DNA from 2 places in the Kribbella sp. NPDC026611 genome. Region 1 is predicted to be linked to the other one. Evidence: riboswitches for the same ligand, from Rfam matches in the RefSeq annotation. Region 1 holds a riboswitch; the other holds the start of a gene.
What was found. A riboswitch is a leader RNA that binds a small molecule or an ion and turns the genes downstream of it on or off. The one in region 1 is predicted to bind ZMP and ZTP.

Region 2: another riboswitch for ZMP and ZTP. It lies ahead of AB0E69_RS19590 (glycine hydroxymethyltransferase); the one in region 1 lies ahead of AB0E69_RS06490 (bifunctional 5,10-methylenetetrahydrofolate dehydrogenase/5,10-methenyltetrahydrofolate cyclohydrolase).

What each region holds. Positions count from the first base shown of each region.
Region 1 is NZ_JBEZYC010000002.1:68,193-73,979, forward strand. Features, by position in the region: gene cmk ((d)CMP kinase) at 1-606, opposite strand, end outside; gene AB0E69_RS06480 (prephenate dehydrogenase) at 651-1,727, opposite strand; gene aroH (chorismate mutase) at 1,734-2,102, opposite strand; gene AB0E69_RS06490 (bifunctional 5,10-methylenetetrahydrofolate dehydrogenase/5,10-methenyltetrahydrofolate cyclohydrolase) at 2,167-3,039, opposite strand; ZMP/ZTP riboswitch at 3,058-3,143, opposite strand; gene AB0E69_RS06495 (NUDIX hydrolase) at 3,157-3,687, opposite strand; gene prcA (proteasome subunit alpha) at 3,768-4,622, opposite strand; gene prcB (proteasome subunit beta) at 4,661-5,503, opposite strand; gene AB0E69_RS06510 (ubiquitin-like protein Pup) at 5,512-5,721, opposite strand; gene dop (depupylase/deamidase Dop) at 5,780-5,787, opposite strand, start outside.
Region 2 is NZ_JBEZYC010000004.1:513,228-519,014, reverse strand. Features, by position in the region: gene AB0E69_RS19595 (acyl-CoA dehydrogenase family protein) at 1-1,499, shown strand, start outside; ZMP/ZTP riboswitch at 1,497-1,578, shown strand; gene AB0E69_RS19590 (glycine hydroxymethyltransferase) at 1,607-3,073, shown strand; gene AB0E69_RS19585 (DHA2 family efflux MFS transporter permease subunit) at 3,066-4,619, opposite strand; gene AB0E69_RS19580 (MarR family transcriptional regulator) at 4,683-5,153, shown strand; gene AB0E69_RS19575 (hypothetical protein) at 5,159-5,787, shown strand, end outside.

The DNA of each region.
Region 1 (5,787 bases):
GTACGTCGAGTCGATGGTGACCGCACCGTCGGAGGCCACCTGGAACTCCGACACGGTCGAGTCGTCGGCGTCCCGCCGGACGATCTGGTCACGGAGCTCCTCCGCCGTCACCGAACCGGCCGCCAGCTCGGCACCGCGGCGGGCCATCCGGGCCTCCTGGTCCGCAGTCAGCAGCACCTTCAGCTCGGCGTCGGTCGCGACCACGGTGGCGATGTCGCGCCCCTCGACCACGATCCCGCCGCTCGACTGGGCGTCGTCGATGACCGCCCGCTGCCGCCGGATCAGCTCCTTGCGGACGTCCAGGTTGGTGGCGATCTTGGACACCACCTCGCTGATCCGCGGCTCCCGGATCGCCGTCGTCACGTCGGTCCCGTCGGCGATCACGAACTGGTTCACCGGGTCGGTGCTGAGCTCGAGCCGCAGCTCCCGGGCGCGCTGCGCCACCGCTGCCTTGTCGTCCAGGTCCAGCCCGTGCTCGATCGCCGACCAGGTCACCGCGCGGTACGTCGCGCCCGTGTCGAGGAACCGCAGTCCCAGCCGGCTCGCGACGCCGCGCGCCGTGCTCGACTTACCGGACCCGCTCGGGCCGTCCACAGCGATGATCATGCCCGAAGATTACCTGCGCCCGGTGACAATTTCGCAGCTGGACCTCAGCGGTGGACGACCCAGCCGCGGTCGGTGAGCACCTCGACCAACTGGTCCACCGAGCCCGGTTTGACGGCCAGCTCGACCTCACCGACCGGGCGGCCGGGGCTGTGGTCGATCCGGAGGTCCTCGACGTTGGCGCCGGACTCGGCGGCGTCCGCGAACAGGCGGGCGAGCTGACCGGGGCGGTCGGGGATCGTGACCAGGACCGGGACCAGGTCGATGTGCGGGGCGCCGTGCTTGCCCGGGACGCGGACCGCGCCGGACACGCCCTGGCCGAGGATCGCGGTCAGTTCGTCGCCCGCCTCTTCCTTGCCCAAGGCAACCAGCAGCCGGTCGAGCTCGCCGCGGATCTGCTCGAGCAGACCGGTCAGCGCCGTCGAGTTCGCGGCGACGATCTGCGTCCACAGCGCCGGGTCGCCGGCCGCGATCCGGGTCACGTCCCGGACCCCCTGGCCGGACAGCTCGAGGTGCGACGACGGCGCGTCCGCGAGGGTGCCGGCCGCGAGCGCCGACATCAAGTGCGGGAGGTGCGACACCCGGGCGACGCCCAGGTCGTGGTCCTCCACGGACATCTCGACCGTCCGCGCGCCGCAGGCCTCGGCGAGTCGTCGTACCAGCTCGACGGCGTCGGGCGAGCTGGTCTCGTGCGGCGTGATCGCCCAGGTCGCGCCGTCGAACAGGTCCGCGCGTCCGGCGAGCGGGCCGTTCCGCTCCGAGCCGGCCATCGGGTGACTTCCGACATACCGCGTCAAATCCACTGTCAGATCACCGGTCAGCCCGCGGGCGTCGGCGAGCGGCTTGGACTTCACGCTCGCCGCGTCCGTCACGATCGCGTCGGTCTGCTCGAGCTGCTCCGCGATCACCGCGCCGACATGGTCCGGCGGTACGGCGACCACGACCAGCTGCGGCTCGATCTGGACCAGCCGCGAGCCGGCGCCGATCCGCTCGGCCATCAGCGCACTGTCCGGGTTGGCGTCGACCAGCTCGACGACCACGCCGAGCCGGGCGAGGGCCAGGCCGATCGACGTACCGATCAGGCCGGTGCCGACGATCCGAACCGGGCCGCGCAGCTCAGGCATCGACACTCACTGGGCACCCGTGAGATCCGGCCGCAGCGCGGTCGCGCCGTGCAGGTAGACGTGCTGGATCTTGTCCCGCGACCGCGACGACTCAGTGTGCACCATCAGCCGCACCACCCGCGGCAGTGCGTGCGGGACCGGGATCTCCTGCATGCACATCAGCGGTACGTCGGTCAGTCCGATCTGCCGGCCGGCGACGGCGGGGAACTCCGACCGCAGGTCCGAGGTGACGGTGAACAGGATGCTGATCAGGTCCTCGTTCTCCAGCTCGTTCGCCTCCAGGACCGCCCGCACCAGCTCCGCCGTCCGGTCGAGCAGGTGTTCCCGCTCGTCCACGTCGAGCTGGGTGGCACCCCGGATCGCCCGTACCGCCACGTCTTCGCCTCCCTGCCCGTCGCTGGATCCTCGCTGGATCGCGGCTGGATCGTCTTCCCAAACCTTAGGCCAGAGTCGCCACAGCGTGGACATCCGTCTCGGATTGTGCCACGGCGGCATCGACGGTCTGCTCCAGCAGCAGGGCGATCGTCATCGGCCCGACGCCGCCCGGGACCGGCGTGATCAGCCGCGCCACCTGGGCCGCTTCCTCGAAGTGCACGTCGCCGACGTTGCCTTCGTTGTACCCGGCATCGATCACGACCGTGCCCGGCTTCAGCCAGTCGCCGCGGACGAAGTTGGCCTTGCCGACCGCGGCGATCACGACGTCGGCGGTCCGGACGATCGCGGGCAGGTCGACCGTCCGTGAATGCGTGTAGGTGACGGTCGCGTTCGATGCCAGCAGCAACATCCCGGCCGGCTTGCCGAGGATCGGGCTGCGGCCGATGACCACGGCGTGCGCACCTTGGAGTGGTACGTCGTACGCCTCCAGCAGGCGCATGATCCCGCCGGGGGTTGCCGACCGGAAGCCGGGGTCGCCGAAGGCCATCGCAGCGAAGGATCGCATCGTCACGCCGTCGACGTCCTTGGCCGGGTCGATCGCCTCGAACGCCGCCCGCTCGTCGATCTGAGCCGGCACCGGGTGCTGGAGCAGGATTCCGTGCACGGCCGGGTCGCTCGAGAGCTTGTGAATCTCGGCGACGAGCTCCTCGGTGGTCGTCTCGGCCGGCAGTACGACGCTGCGGGACGCGATACCCGCCTTCTTCGAGCGGTTCTGCTTCATCCGCACGTACGTCGCGGACGCCGGGTCGTCCCCGACCAGCACCGTCGCGAGACACGGCTGGACGCCGGTCTTCTCGACCAACTCCGCAGCCCGCTCGGCGGCCCGCGTCACCATCGCGGCCGCCAGCTCGGTCCCGACCATCAGTTCAGCAGTCATCGCGCACTCCTCAAGTGAGCCAAGTGCCCAGGCGCGCGGCGAAGCCGGTTCGGCAGACCGTTTCCCGGTGGTAGTCCACCTCAACGCCAGTCGCGGTCCTTGGTCGAGGATACCGGGCTACAACAGGCCGGCGTGGTCGAGGGCGAGGTAGGCGGCGTCGATGCCGGTCATGGCGCCCGGCGTACGCAACTCGGTCCGGAGGGCGTCGACGGTGAGCTCGACCGGTACGCAGTCCTCGGCCTCGTCGAGCTGTTGCTTACCCTCGGGCCGGCAGCCGCGGGCGATCGCGACGTACTTGCGGAAGGTCGACGAGGCACCTGACCACTGCCAGCCGACCACGTCGAGGGTCTCGCAGGTGTAGCCGGTCTCTTCCTCGAGCTCGCGGGCGCCGGCGATCGCCACGTCCTCACCGGGCTCGACGAGGCCGCCGGGCAGGTTGGTCACCACCCGGTCCGGGCCGGCGCGGAACATCCGGATGGTCACGATCCGCCCGTCCGGCGTCAGCGGCAGGACGGTGATCCCGGCCGAGATCCCGTCCTCGGACTCCGGCCCCATGACGTCCCACTCGACCTCACGCCCGTCCGGCATCCGGTAGCGGCGCAGCCTGACGGTCAGAAACCGCCGAAACCCCGGCTCCTCCCCCAGCAACTCCCAAGGCTCAGGATCCGCGGGACGAGATGACTCAGCCGCCACGTATTCCGTGACGGCTGAGTCCTCTGGTTGTTCCGTCACAGCGGGCGGTCGTCCTCGGGGTTCTCCGGTGGGGCGATGGGCGCGTCGTCCGCCGGTGGCGCGACGGCAGCGTCGTCGGACGAAGTCGCGTCCTCGGACGTCGCGCTTGCCGAATCAGCGGTGTCGTGCTCCACGGTCGGGCTGGTGTCGGGGCGGGACTCGGAGAGGATGCGGGCGAGGGTCTCCTCGGAGATCCGCTTGAACTTGCGCACCTGGCTCCGGGTCCGGTCGAGCACCGCGACCTCGAGCTGGTCGGGCGTCAGCTGCCGGACGTCCGTGCCGTCGTGCCCGAGGGCGTCCACCGCGAGCCGGAGGGCCCCGGCCAGGGAGATGCCGTCCTGGAAGTGCTCGCCGATGTAGTCCGCGACCTGATCGGCCGGGCCGCCCATCACGGCGTACCCGCGGACGTCCGCGATCGAGCCGTCGTAGGTGAGCCGGTAGATCTGGTCCTCGGCCGTCGAGCCGCCGACCTCGGCGACCAGGATCTCCACCTCGAGCGGCTTCTCACCTCCCGAGGAGAAGATCGCGCCGAGGGTCTGCGCGTACGCGTTGGCCAGCGCGCGGCCGGTGACGTCGCGCCGGTCGTACGAGTACCCGCGCATGTCCGCCAGCCGGACGCCGGCGATCCGCAGGTTCTCGAACTCGTTGTAGCGGCCGACGGCGGCAAACGCCATCCGGTCGTAGATCTCGGCCACCTTGTGCAACGCGGGCGAGCGGTTCTCCGCGACGAACAGGATGCCGTCGGCATACTGCAGCGCGATCGCGCTGCGGCCCTTGGCGATGCCTTTCCGGGCGAAGTCCGCCCGGTCCCGCATCAGCTGCTCGGGCGAGACGTAAAAGGGAACGCTCATCGAAGGTGTCGTCCTCTGTCAGTCGATCGGGTCAAGGGTCACGTCAGGGAGGCCGCGGCCGGACCGTCGGGACGCTCGTGCCGCTGCGCCCAGGCCGCGTCGACGAGCGCCGCCACCTCGTCCTCGGGCAGCCGCCGGTAACCGTCCGCGGTGACCACGCCGACCACCGGGAAGATCCGCCGCAACATGTCCGGACCACCGGTCGCCGAGTCGTCGTCGGCCGCGTCGATCAGGGACTGGATCGTCATCGTGACGCAGTCGGTCTCGGACGCGTCCTCGCGGTACAGCTTCTTCAGCGCGCCGCGGGCGAACAGCGAGCCCGAGCCGACGCTGTGGAAGTGGTGCTCCTCGTAGCGGCCGCCGGTGGCGTCGTAGGAGAAGATCCGCCCGCCCTTGATGTCCTCGTCGTAGCCCGCGAACAGCGGCACCACGGCGAGTCCCTGCATCGCCATCGCCAGGTTGCCCCGGATCAGCGCGCTGAGCCGGTTGGACTTGCCGTCCAGGCTCAGCGTCGCGCCCTCGAGCTTCTCGTAGTGCTCGAGCTCGACCTGGAACAGCCGGACCATCTCGATCCCGAAGCCGGCCGAGCCCGCGAACGCGACCGCGGAGTACTCGTCGGCGGGGAACACCTTCTCGATGTCACGCTGGGCGATGATGTTGCCCATCGTGGCCCGCCGGTCGCCGGCCATCACGACGCCACCCGGGAAGGTGGCCGCGACGATCGTCGTACCGTGCGGGACGTCGGCGGAAAAGTCGGCCTGCCCCAGGCTGCGCCGTCCGGGCAACAGGTCGGGCGCGTGCCCGGCCAGGAAGTCCATGAACGACGAGCCACCTGGGGTCAGGAAGGCTTCCGGCAACCGGCCGGAGGCATCGAAAGTCATCGAGCGGTTCACTCCCCACCCTTTTGCACGAACCCGCGGACGAACTCCTCGGCGTTCTCCTCGAGCACCTCGTCGATCTCGTCCAGGATCGAGTCCACGTCCTCGTCGAGCCGTTCCTTGCGCTCGGCGACATCCTCGGACGTCTCGACCTGCTCGATCTCTTCCTCGCTCGACGAACGCTTCGGCTGCTTGTGCTGCTGACCGCCGTCCTTCGCCATGGCCACACACCTCCTAGAACCGCTGGGAGGGCCACCTGACCGGCCCTCAATAGCGACCCTACCCGG
Region 2 (5,787 bases), on a different contig from region 1:
TCGCCGGCCACCCCGGCCTGCAGCTGATCGGCGAGCTCGCCGGCTCCGAGGAGGCCCGCGCGCACGCGCTGCCGGCCAACCAGAACCCGCCGGTACTGCGGACGCACGACCGCTACGGGAACCGGATCGACGAGGTCGAGTTCCACCCGTCGTGGCACTGGCTGATGGCGCAGGCCGTCGGCTTCGGGCTGCAGGCCGCGCCGTGGACCAGCGAGGCGCCCGCGCCGCACCTGACCCGGGCGGCCGGGTTCTACCTGTGGTCCCAGGTCGAGCCGGGGCACGGCTGCCCGATCTCGATGACGTACGCCGCGGTGCCGGCGCTGCGGGCGGACGAGGCGCTGGCGAAGGAGTGGATCCCGCAGCTCGCGTCGACGGAGTACGACGTACGGCGGTTGCCGGCCGCGGCCAAGTCGGGGGTGCTCGCCGGCATGGGGATGACGGAGAAGCAGGGCGGGTCCGACGTCCGGGCGAATCAGACGACGGCGACGCCGGTCGGGGACGTGTACCAGCTGAACGGGCACAAGTGGTTCTGCTCGGCGCCGCAGGTGGACGTGTTCCTGGTCCTCGCGCAGGCGCCGGACGGGCTGAGCTGCTTCGTCGTACCGCGGGTGCTTGCCGACGGCAACCGGAACCCGTTCGCGCTGCAGCGACTGAAGGACAAGCTGGGCAACCGGTCCAACGCGTCGTCCGAGGTCGAGTTCCACGGCACCATCGGCTACCGCCTCGGCGACGAGGGCGCCGGCGTCCGCACAATCATCGAAATGGTCGCCGCCACCCGGCTCGACTGCGTGCTCGGCTCGGCGGCGCTCCAAAGAAGAGCCCTCGTCGAGGCAATCTGGCACACGAAGCACCGGAGCGCGTTCGGGGGGCTGCTGGCAGACAAGCCGGCGATGCAGAACGTGCTGGCGGACCTTTCACTGGAGTCGGAGGCCGCGACGGCCCTGGGGATGCGGCTGGCAGCAGCCGTCGACAGCGGTGACACAGCCTTTCGGCGGATTGCGCTTCCGTTGGCTAAGTTCTGGGTGTGTAAGCGGACGCCGTTCATGGTGGCTGAGGCGCTGGAGTGTCTCGGGGGGAACGGGTACGTCGAGGAGTCCGGGCTGCCGCTGCTCTACCGGGAGTCGCCGTTGAACTCGATCTGGGAAGGATCCGGGAACGTGAACGCGCTCGACGTACTGCGGGCCCTGCGCAGGCCCGAGTCGCTCGAGGCGTGGTTGCTCGAGGTTGGCGCCGTACAGGGGGCGGACGCGCGGTTGGACGCCGCGGTCGAGGACGTGCTGCAAGCGCTTGCTGACATCGAGAACGCCGAAGCCGGTGCGCGACGGCTGGCCGCGCAGATGGCCCTGTGCCTGCAAGGTTCGCTGCTGATCAGGCACTCCACGCCCGCGGTCGCGGACGCGTTCGTGGCGTCCCGCCTGGCGAAGGACTGGGGTGGCGTGTTCGGGACCTTGCCAAGGACGACGCCCTTCCAGGAAATCGTCGAGCGCGCGATAGGGTGAGCCTGTCGCGACTGGCGCGCTGAGGTGGATAACCACCGGGGAGCGAAACCCGTCGGCACCGTGCGCCTGGGTGCCTTCGACCCACTGCAACCGCAGGAGAGACAACGATGCCTCAATCCACCGACAACGCCGCATCCTTCGACGCCACCGCCGCGTCGGCCGCGTACAACAACGCGCTGCAGGTGATCGCCGCGGTCGAACCGACCATCGCCGGCGCGATCAAGGCCGAGCTGGCCGACCAGCGGTCCTCGCTCAAGCTGATCGCGAGCGAGAACTACGCCTCCCCCGCCACGCTGCTGACGATGGGCAACTGGCTCTCGGACAAGTACGCCGAAGGCACCATCGGGCACCGCTTCTACGCCGGCTGCCAGAACGTCGACACCGTCGAGCAGACCGCGGCCGACCACGCCCGGGCCCTGTTCGACGCACCGCACGCGTACGTCCAGCCGCACTCCGGCATCGACGCGAACCTGGTCGCCTTCTGGGCGATCCTGGCCCAGCGGATCGAGTCCCCGGCGCTGGCCGAGGCGGGCGCCAAGCACGTCAACGACCTGACCGACGACGACTGGACCAAGCTCCGCAAGGCGCTCGGCGACCAGAAGATGCTCGGCATGTCGCTGGACGCCGGCGGTCACCTGACCCACGGTTTCCGGCCGAACATCTCCGGCAAGATGTTCAACCAGCACTCCTACGGCACCGACCCCGGGACCGGGCTGCTCGACTACGACGAGGTGGCCCGCAAGGCGCGCGAGTTCAAGCCGCTGATCCTGATCGCCGGCTACTCGGCGTACCCGCGGAAGGTGAACTTCGCGAAGATGCGCGAGATCGCCGACGAGGTCGGCGCGACGCTGATGGTCGACATGGCGCACTTCGCCGGCCTGGTCGCGGGCAAGGTCTTCACCGGCGACTTCGACCCGGTCCCGCACGCGCACGTCACCACGACCACCACGCACAAGTCGCTCCGCGGCCCGCGCGGCGGCATGGTGCTCTGCCAGCCCGAGTACGCCGACTCCGTCGACCGCGGCTGCCCGATGGTCCTGGGCGGCCCGCTCAGCCAGACGATGGCGGCCAAGGCCGTCGCGCTGGCCGAGGCGCGGCAGCCGTCGTTCCAGGAGTACGCGCAGAACGTCGCGGACAACGCGGTCACGCTGGCCGAGGGTCTGATGAAGCGCGGCGTGAAGCTCGTGACGGACGGCACCGAGAACCACCTGGTCCTGCTGGACGTCTCGTCGTACGGCATCACCGGCCGGCAGGCCGAGTCGGCGCTGCTGGACGCGGGCATCGTCACCAACCGAAACGCCGTACCGCGCGACCCGAACGGCGCGTGGTACACCTCCGGGGTCCGGATCGGTACGCCGGCCCTCACCACGCGCGGGTTCGGCGCCGACGAGTTCGACCGGACCGCCGAGCTGATCGTGGACGTGCTGTCCGCGACCACGCCGACCACCACGTCCGCGGGCGCACCGTCGAAGGCGAAGTACGTGCTGGCCGACGGCGTCGCCGACAAGACCAAGGCGGCCTCGGCCGAGATGCTCGACAAGCACCCGCTCTACCCGGGCCTCGAGCTCAACTAATAGTCACAGACTGCCCGTCGTCGGCTTGCCGAGGGCGGGCAGTCTTCTTTGGCATCAGTACGGCGGCAAGGACCGCGCCGGCCAGCGCAATGGCTGCGGAGACCCACATCGTGGTGTTGAGGCTGTGCAGGAACGCGTTCCGTACGTCGTTCAGCAGGTCCACCGAGCCCGTCTTCGCGGCGACCGCGAGCCCGCCGCCGAGGCTCTTCTCGACCGCATCGGCCGCCTGCGGCGGAAGGGCGGTGGTGTCGACGCCGTGCCGGTAGACCGAGTTCAGGACAGTCCCGAGGACGGCGACCCCGACCGTGCCGCCGACCTGGCGGAACGCCTGGAGCAGACCCGACCCGGTGCCCGCCCGCTCCGGATCGAGGACGCCGAGCGCGGCGTTCATTGCCTGCGGGATCGAACATCCGAGGCCGAACCCGACCACGACGAACCACGTCGCGGTGTACCCGTACCCGGTCCCGAGCTCGGTGAAGGCGCCGAGCCCGAAGCCGGCCGCCATCACCACGAACCCGATCAGGACGACCAGCCGGGTCCCGAGCTTCGACTCGGCCAGCTCGGCCAGCTTCGCTCCGAGCGTCATACCGCCGATGAACGGCAGCAGCTTCAAACCCGTGTGCAGCGCGTCCGATCCGTTGATGCCCTGGAAGTACTGCGGCATCGTGAACAGCAACCCGAAGATCGCGAACACCGAGACCGTCAGCAGCACCGCTCCCCCACTGAACACGCGCTCCGAGAACAGCCGGAGCTCGATCAGGGGATGGGACGTGTGGCGTTGCCAGAGCAGGAAGGCCGCGATCAGGATCACGGCGAGCGCGAGGAACGCGATCGTCAGCCCGTCGGTCCAGGACGTTTCGCCGGCCTTCGTGACGCCGTACACCAGGGCCGCGAGACCCGCGCTGGAGAGCAGGATCCCGAGCCAGTCGATGGCCGGGCGGTCGGTACTGCGGCTCTCCGGAACCAGCAGCGTCACCGCGACCGCGGCGAGCAACGCGATCGGGACGTTGATCACGAAGATCCACTGCCAGCCGGCGTGGTCGAGCAGCAGCCCGCCGACGATCGGGCCGAGCGGCATCCCGATGCTGTTGGCAACGACGAAGAACCCGATCGCCTGCTTCCGGTCGTCGGCGGTCCGGAACAGCACCGTGATCAGCGAGAGCGCGACCGGGACGATCATCGCGGCGCCGATGCCGAGAAACGCGCGGGCCGCGATCAGGGCGCCGGCCGACTCCGCGAACGCGCAGGCGAGCGACGCAACGCCGAACAACGAGAGCGCGATCCCGATGATCTTGCGCCGCCCGTAGCGGTCGCCCAGCAGGCCGGCCGGGAGCAGCAGCGCGGCGAGGACCAGGTTGTAGCTGTTCGCCATCCACTGCAGCTGGCTGGTCGAGGCGTCGAGCTCCTTGGCGAGCGTCGGCAGCGCGACGTTGAGCACAGTCGTGTCCAGGCCGAGCACGAGGACGGCGAGACAGAGGGCGATGAGCACACCGAAGCGGCGGGCGCCGGTGAGCGTCGGCCCTGCGGTACCGGTGGTCGAGGTCATGTCGAGCAAATTATCAGAGATTTGTGATAGTTGCGATAGATCGAATTATTGTAAGCTTCAACCATGGCCGCCGAACCCAGCCGGGAAGAGATCAGCCAGTTCGTCGAACGGTTCGCCGGGGTGCTGGCGAACAGCGGCGTGCCGACGATGTCCGCCCGGGTGATGGGCGCAATGCTGGTCAGCCCGACCGGCGTGATGACGGCCGCCGAGCTCGCCGACCTGCTCAAGATCAGCCAGCCTGCCGTGTCCGGCGCGGTGCGTCAGCTGCTGCAGGTCGCGTTCATCACCCGCGAGCGGCTGCCGGGATCGCGCAAGGACCACTACCGGATCCGGGACGACGTGTTCGCCGCCATCCTCGAGCGCCGCAACCTCGCGTTGAGCGAGTGGGAGGCAACCAGCCGGTCCGGCGTGGCGCTGTTCGGCGAGGACTCCCCGGTCGGCCGGCGGCTGACCGAGGCGGCCGACTTCTTCGCCTTCATCCACGGCGACATGTCCCAGATGATCAAGAACTGGCGCGCTGAGCACCCGCGGTGACTCTCATGGGTACGGCGTGGCTCGACAGCGCCGAGCGGATCGCCTGGGAGACGCGGGTGATGCGTCGGCGCGTTCCGCTCTACCGCGCGGGGATCGCCGTACTGCGTGGGCTCAATGCCGTGACCGGCGGGCGGGATCGGCCGTCGCTGGCGGTCACGCGGTGGCATCGGGTCGGGCCCCAGGGCAGCACGTTCGTGATGGACAAACTCGAGACCATGACCGGCCGGACGGATCATCCGGTGACGTCGCGGGCCGAGCTGCGGGCGCGGACGTCGTTCGCGTCGCGGTTGGCGCGGGCTGTGTCGGCGGACGAGTGGCCGCAGATCATCGCGGAGTACGAGCGGCGCCGGCAGGGTGCGGCGCCGCAGTACCGGTATGTCGGGCATCGGCCGTTGAATGCGGAGTCGCATGCGCTGATGGATGAGGCGTGGGTGCGGGGTGAGCTCCCGACGGATCCGTACCGCGCGTGGAACGTGCTGAAGCATGAGGACGAAGGCGCGTTCTACAGCTCGTTCTTCACGCATGGCGGGGCCAGGGGTTACCCGGGTGGCGAGACCAATCCTGACTTCCGGTTGGGTCGGGTCATGTTCGACGTCGGCTGGCGTGAGAAGGCTTCGCTGGAAGGCGAACGGGA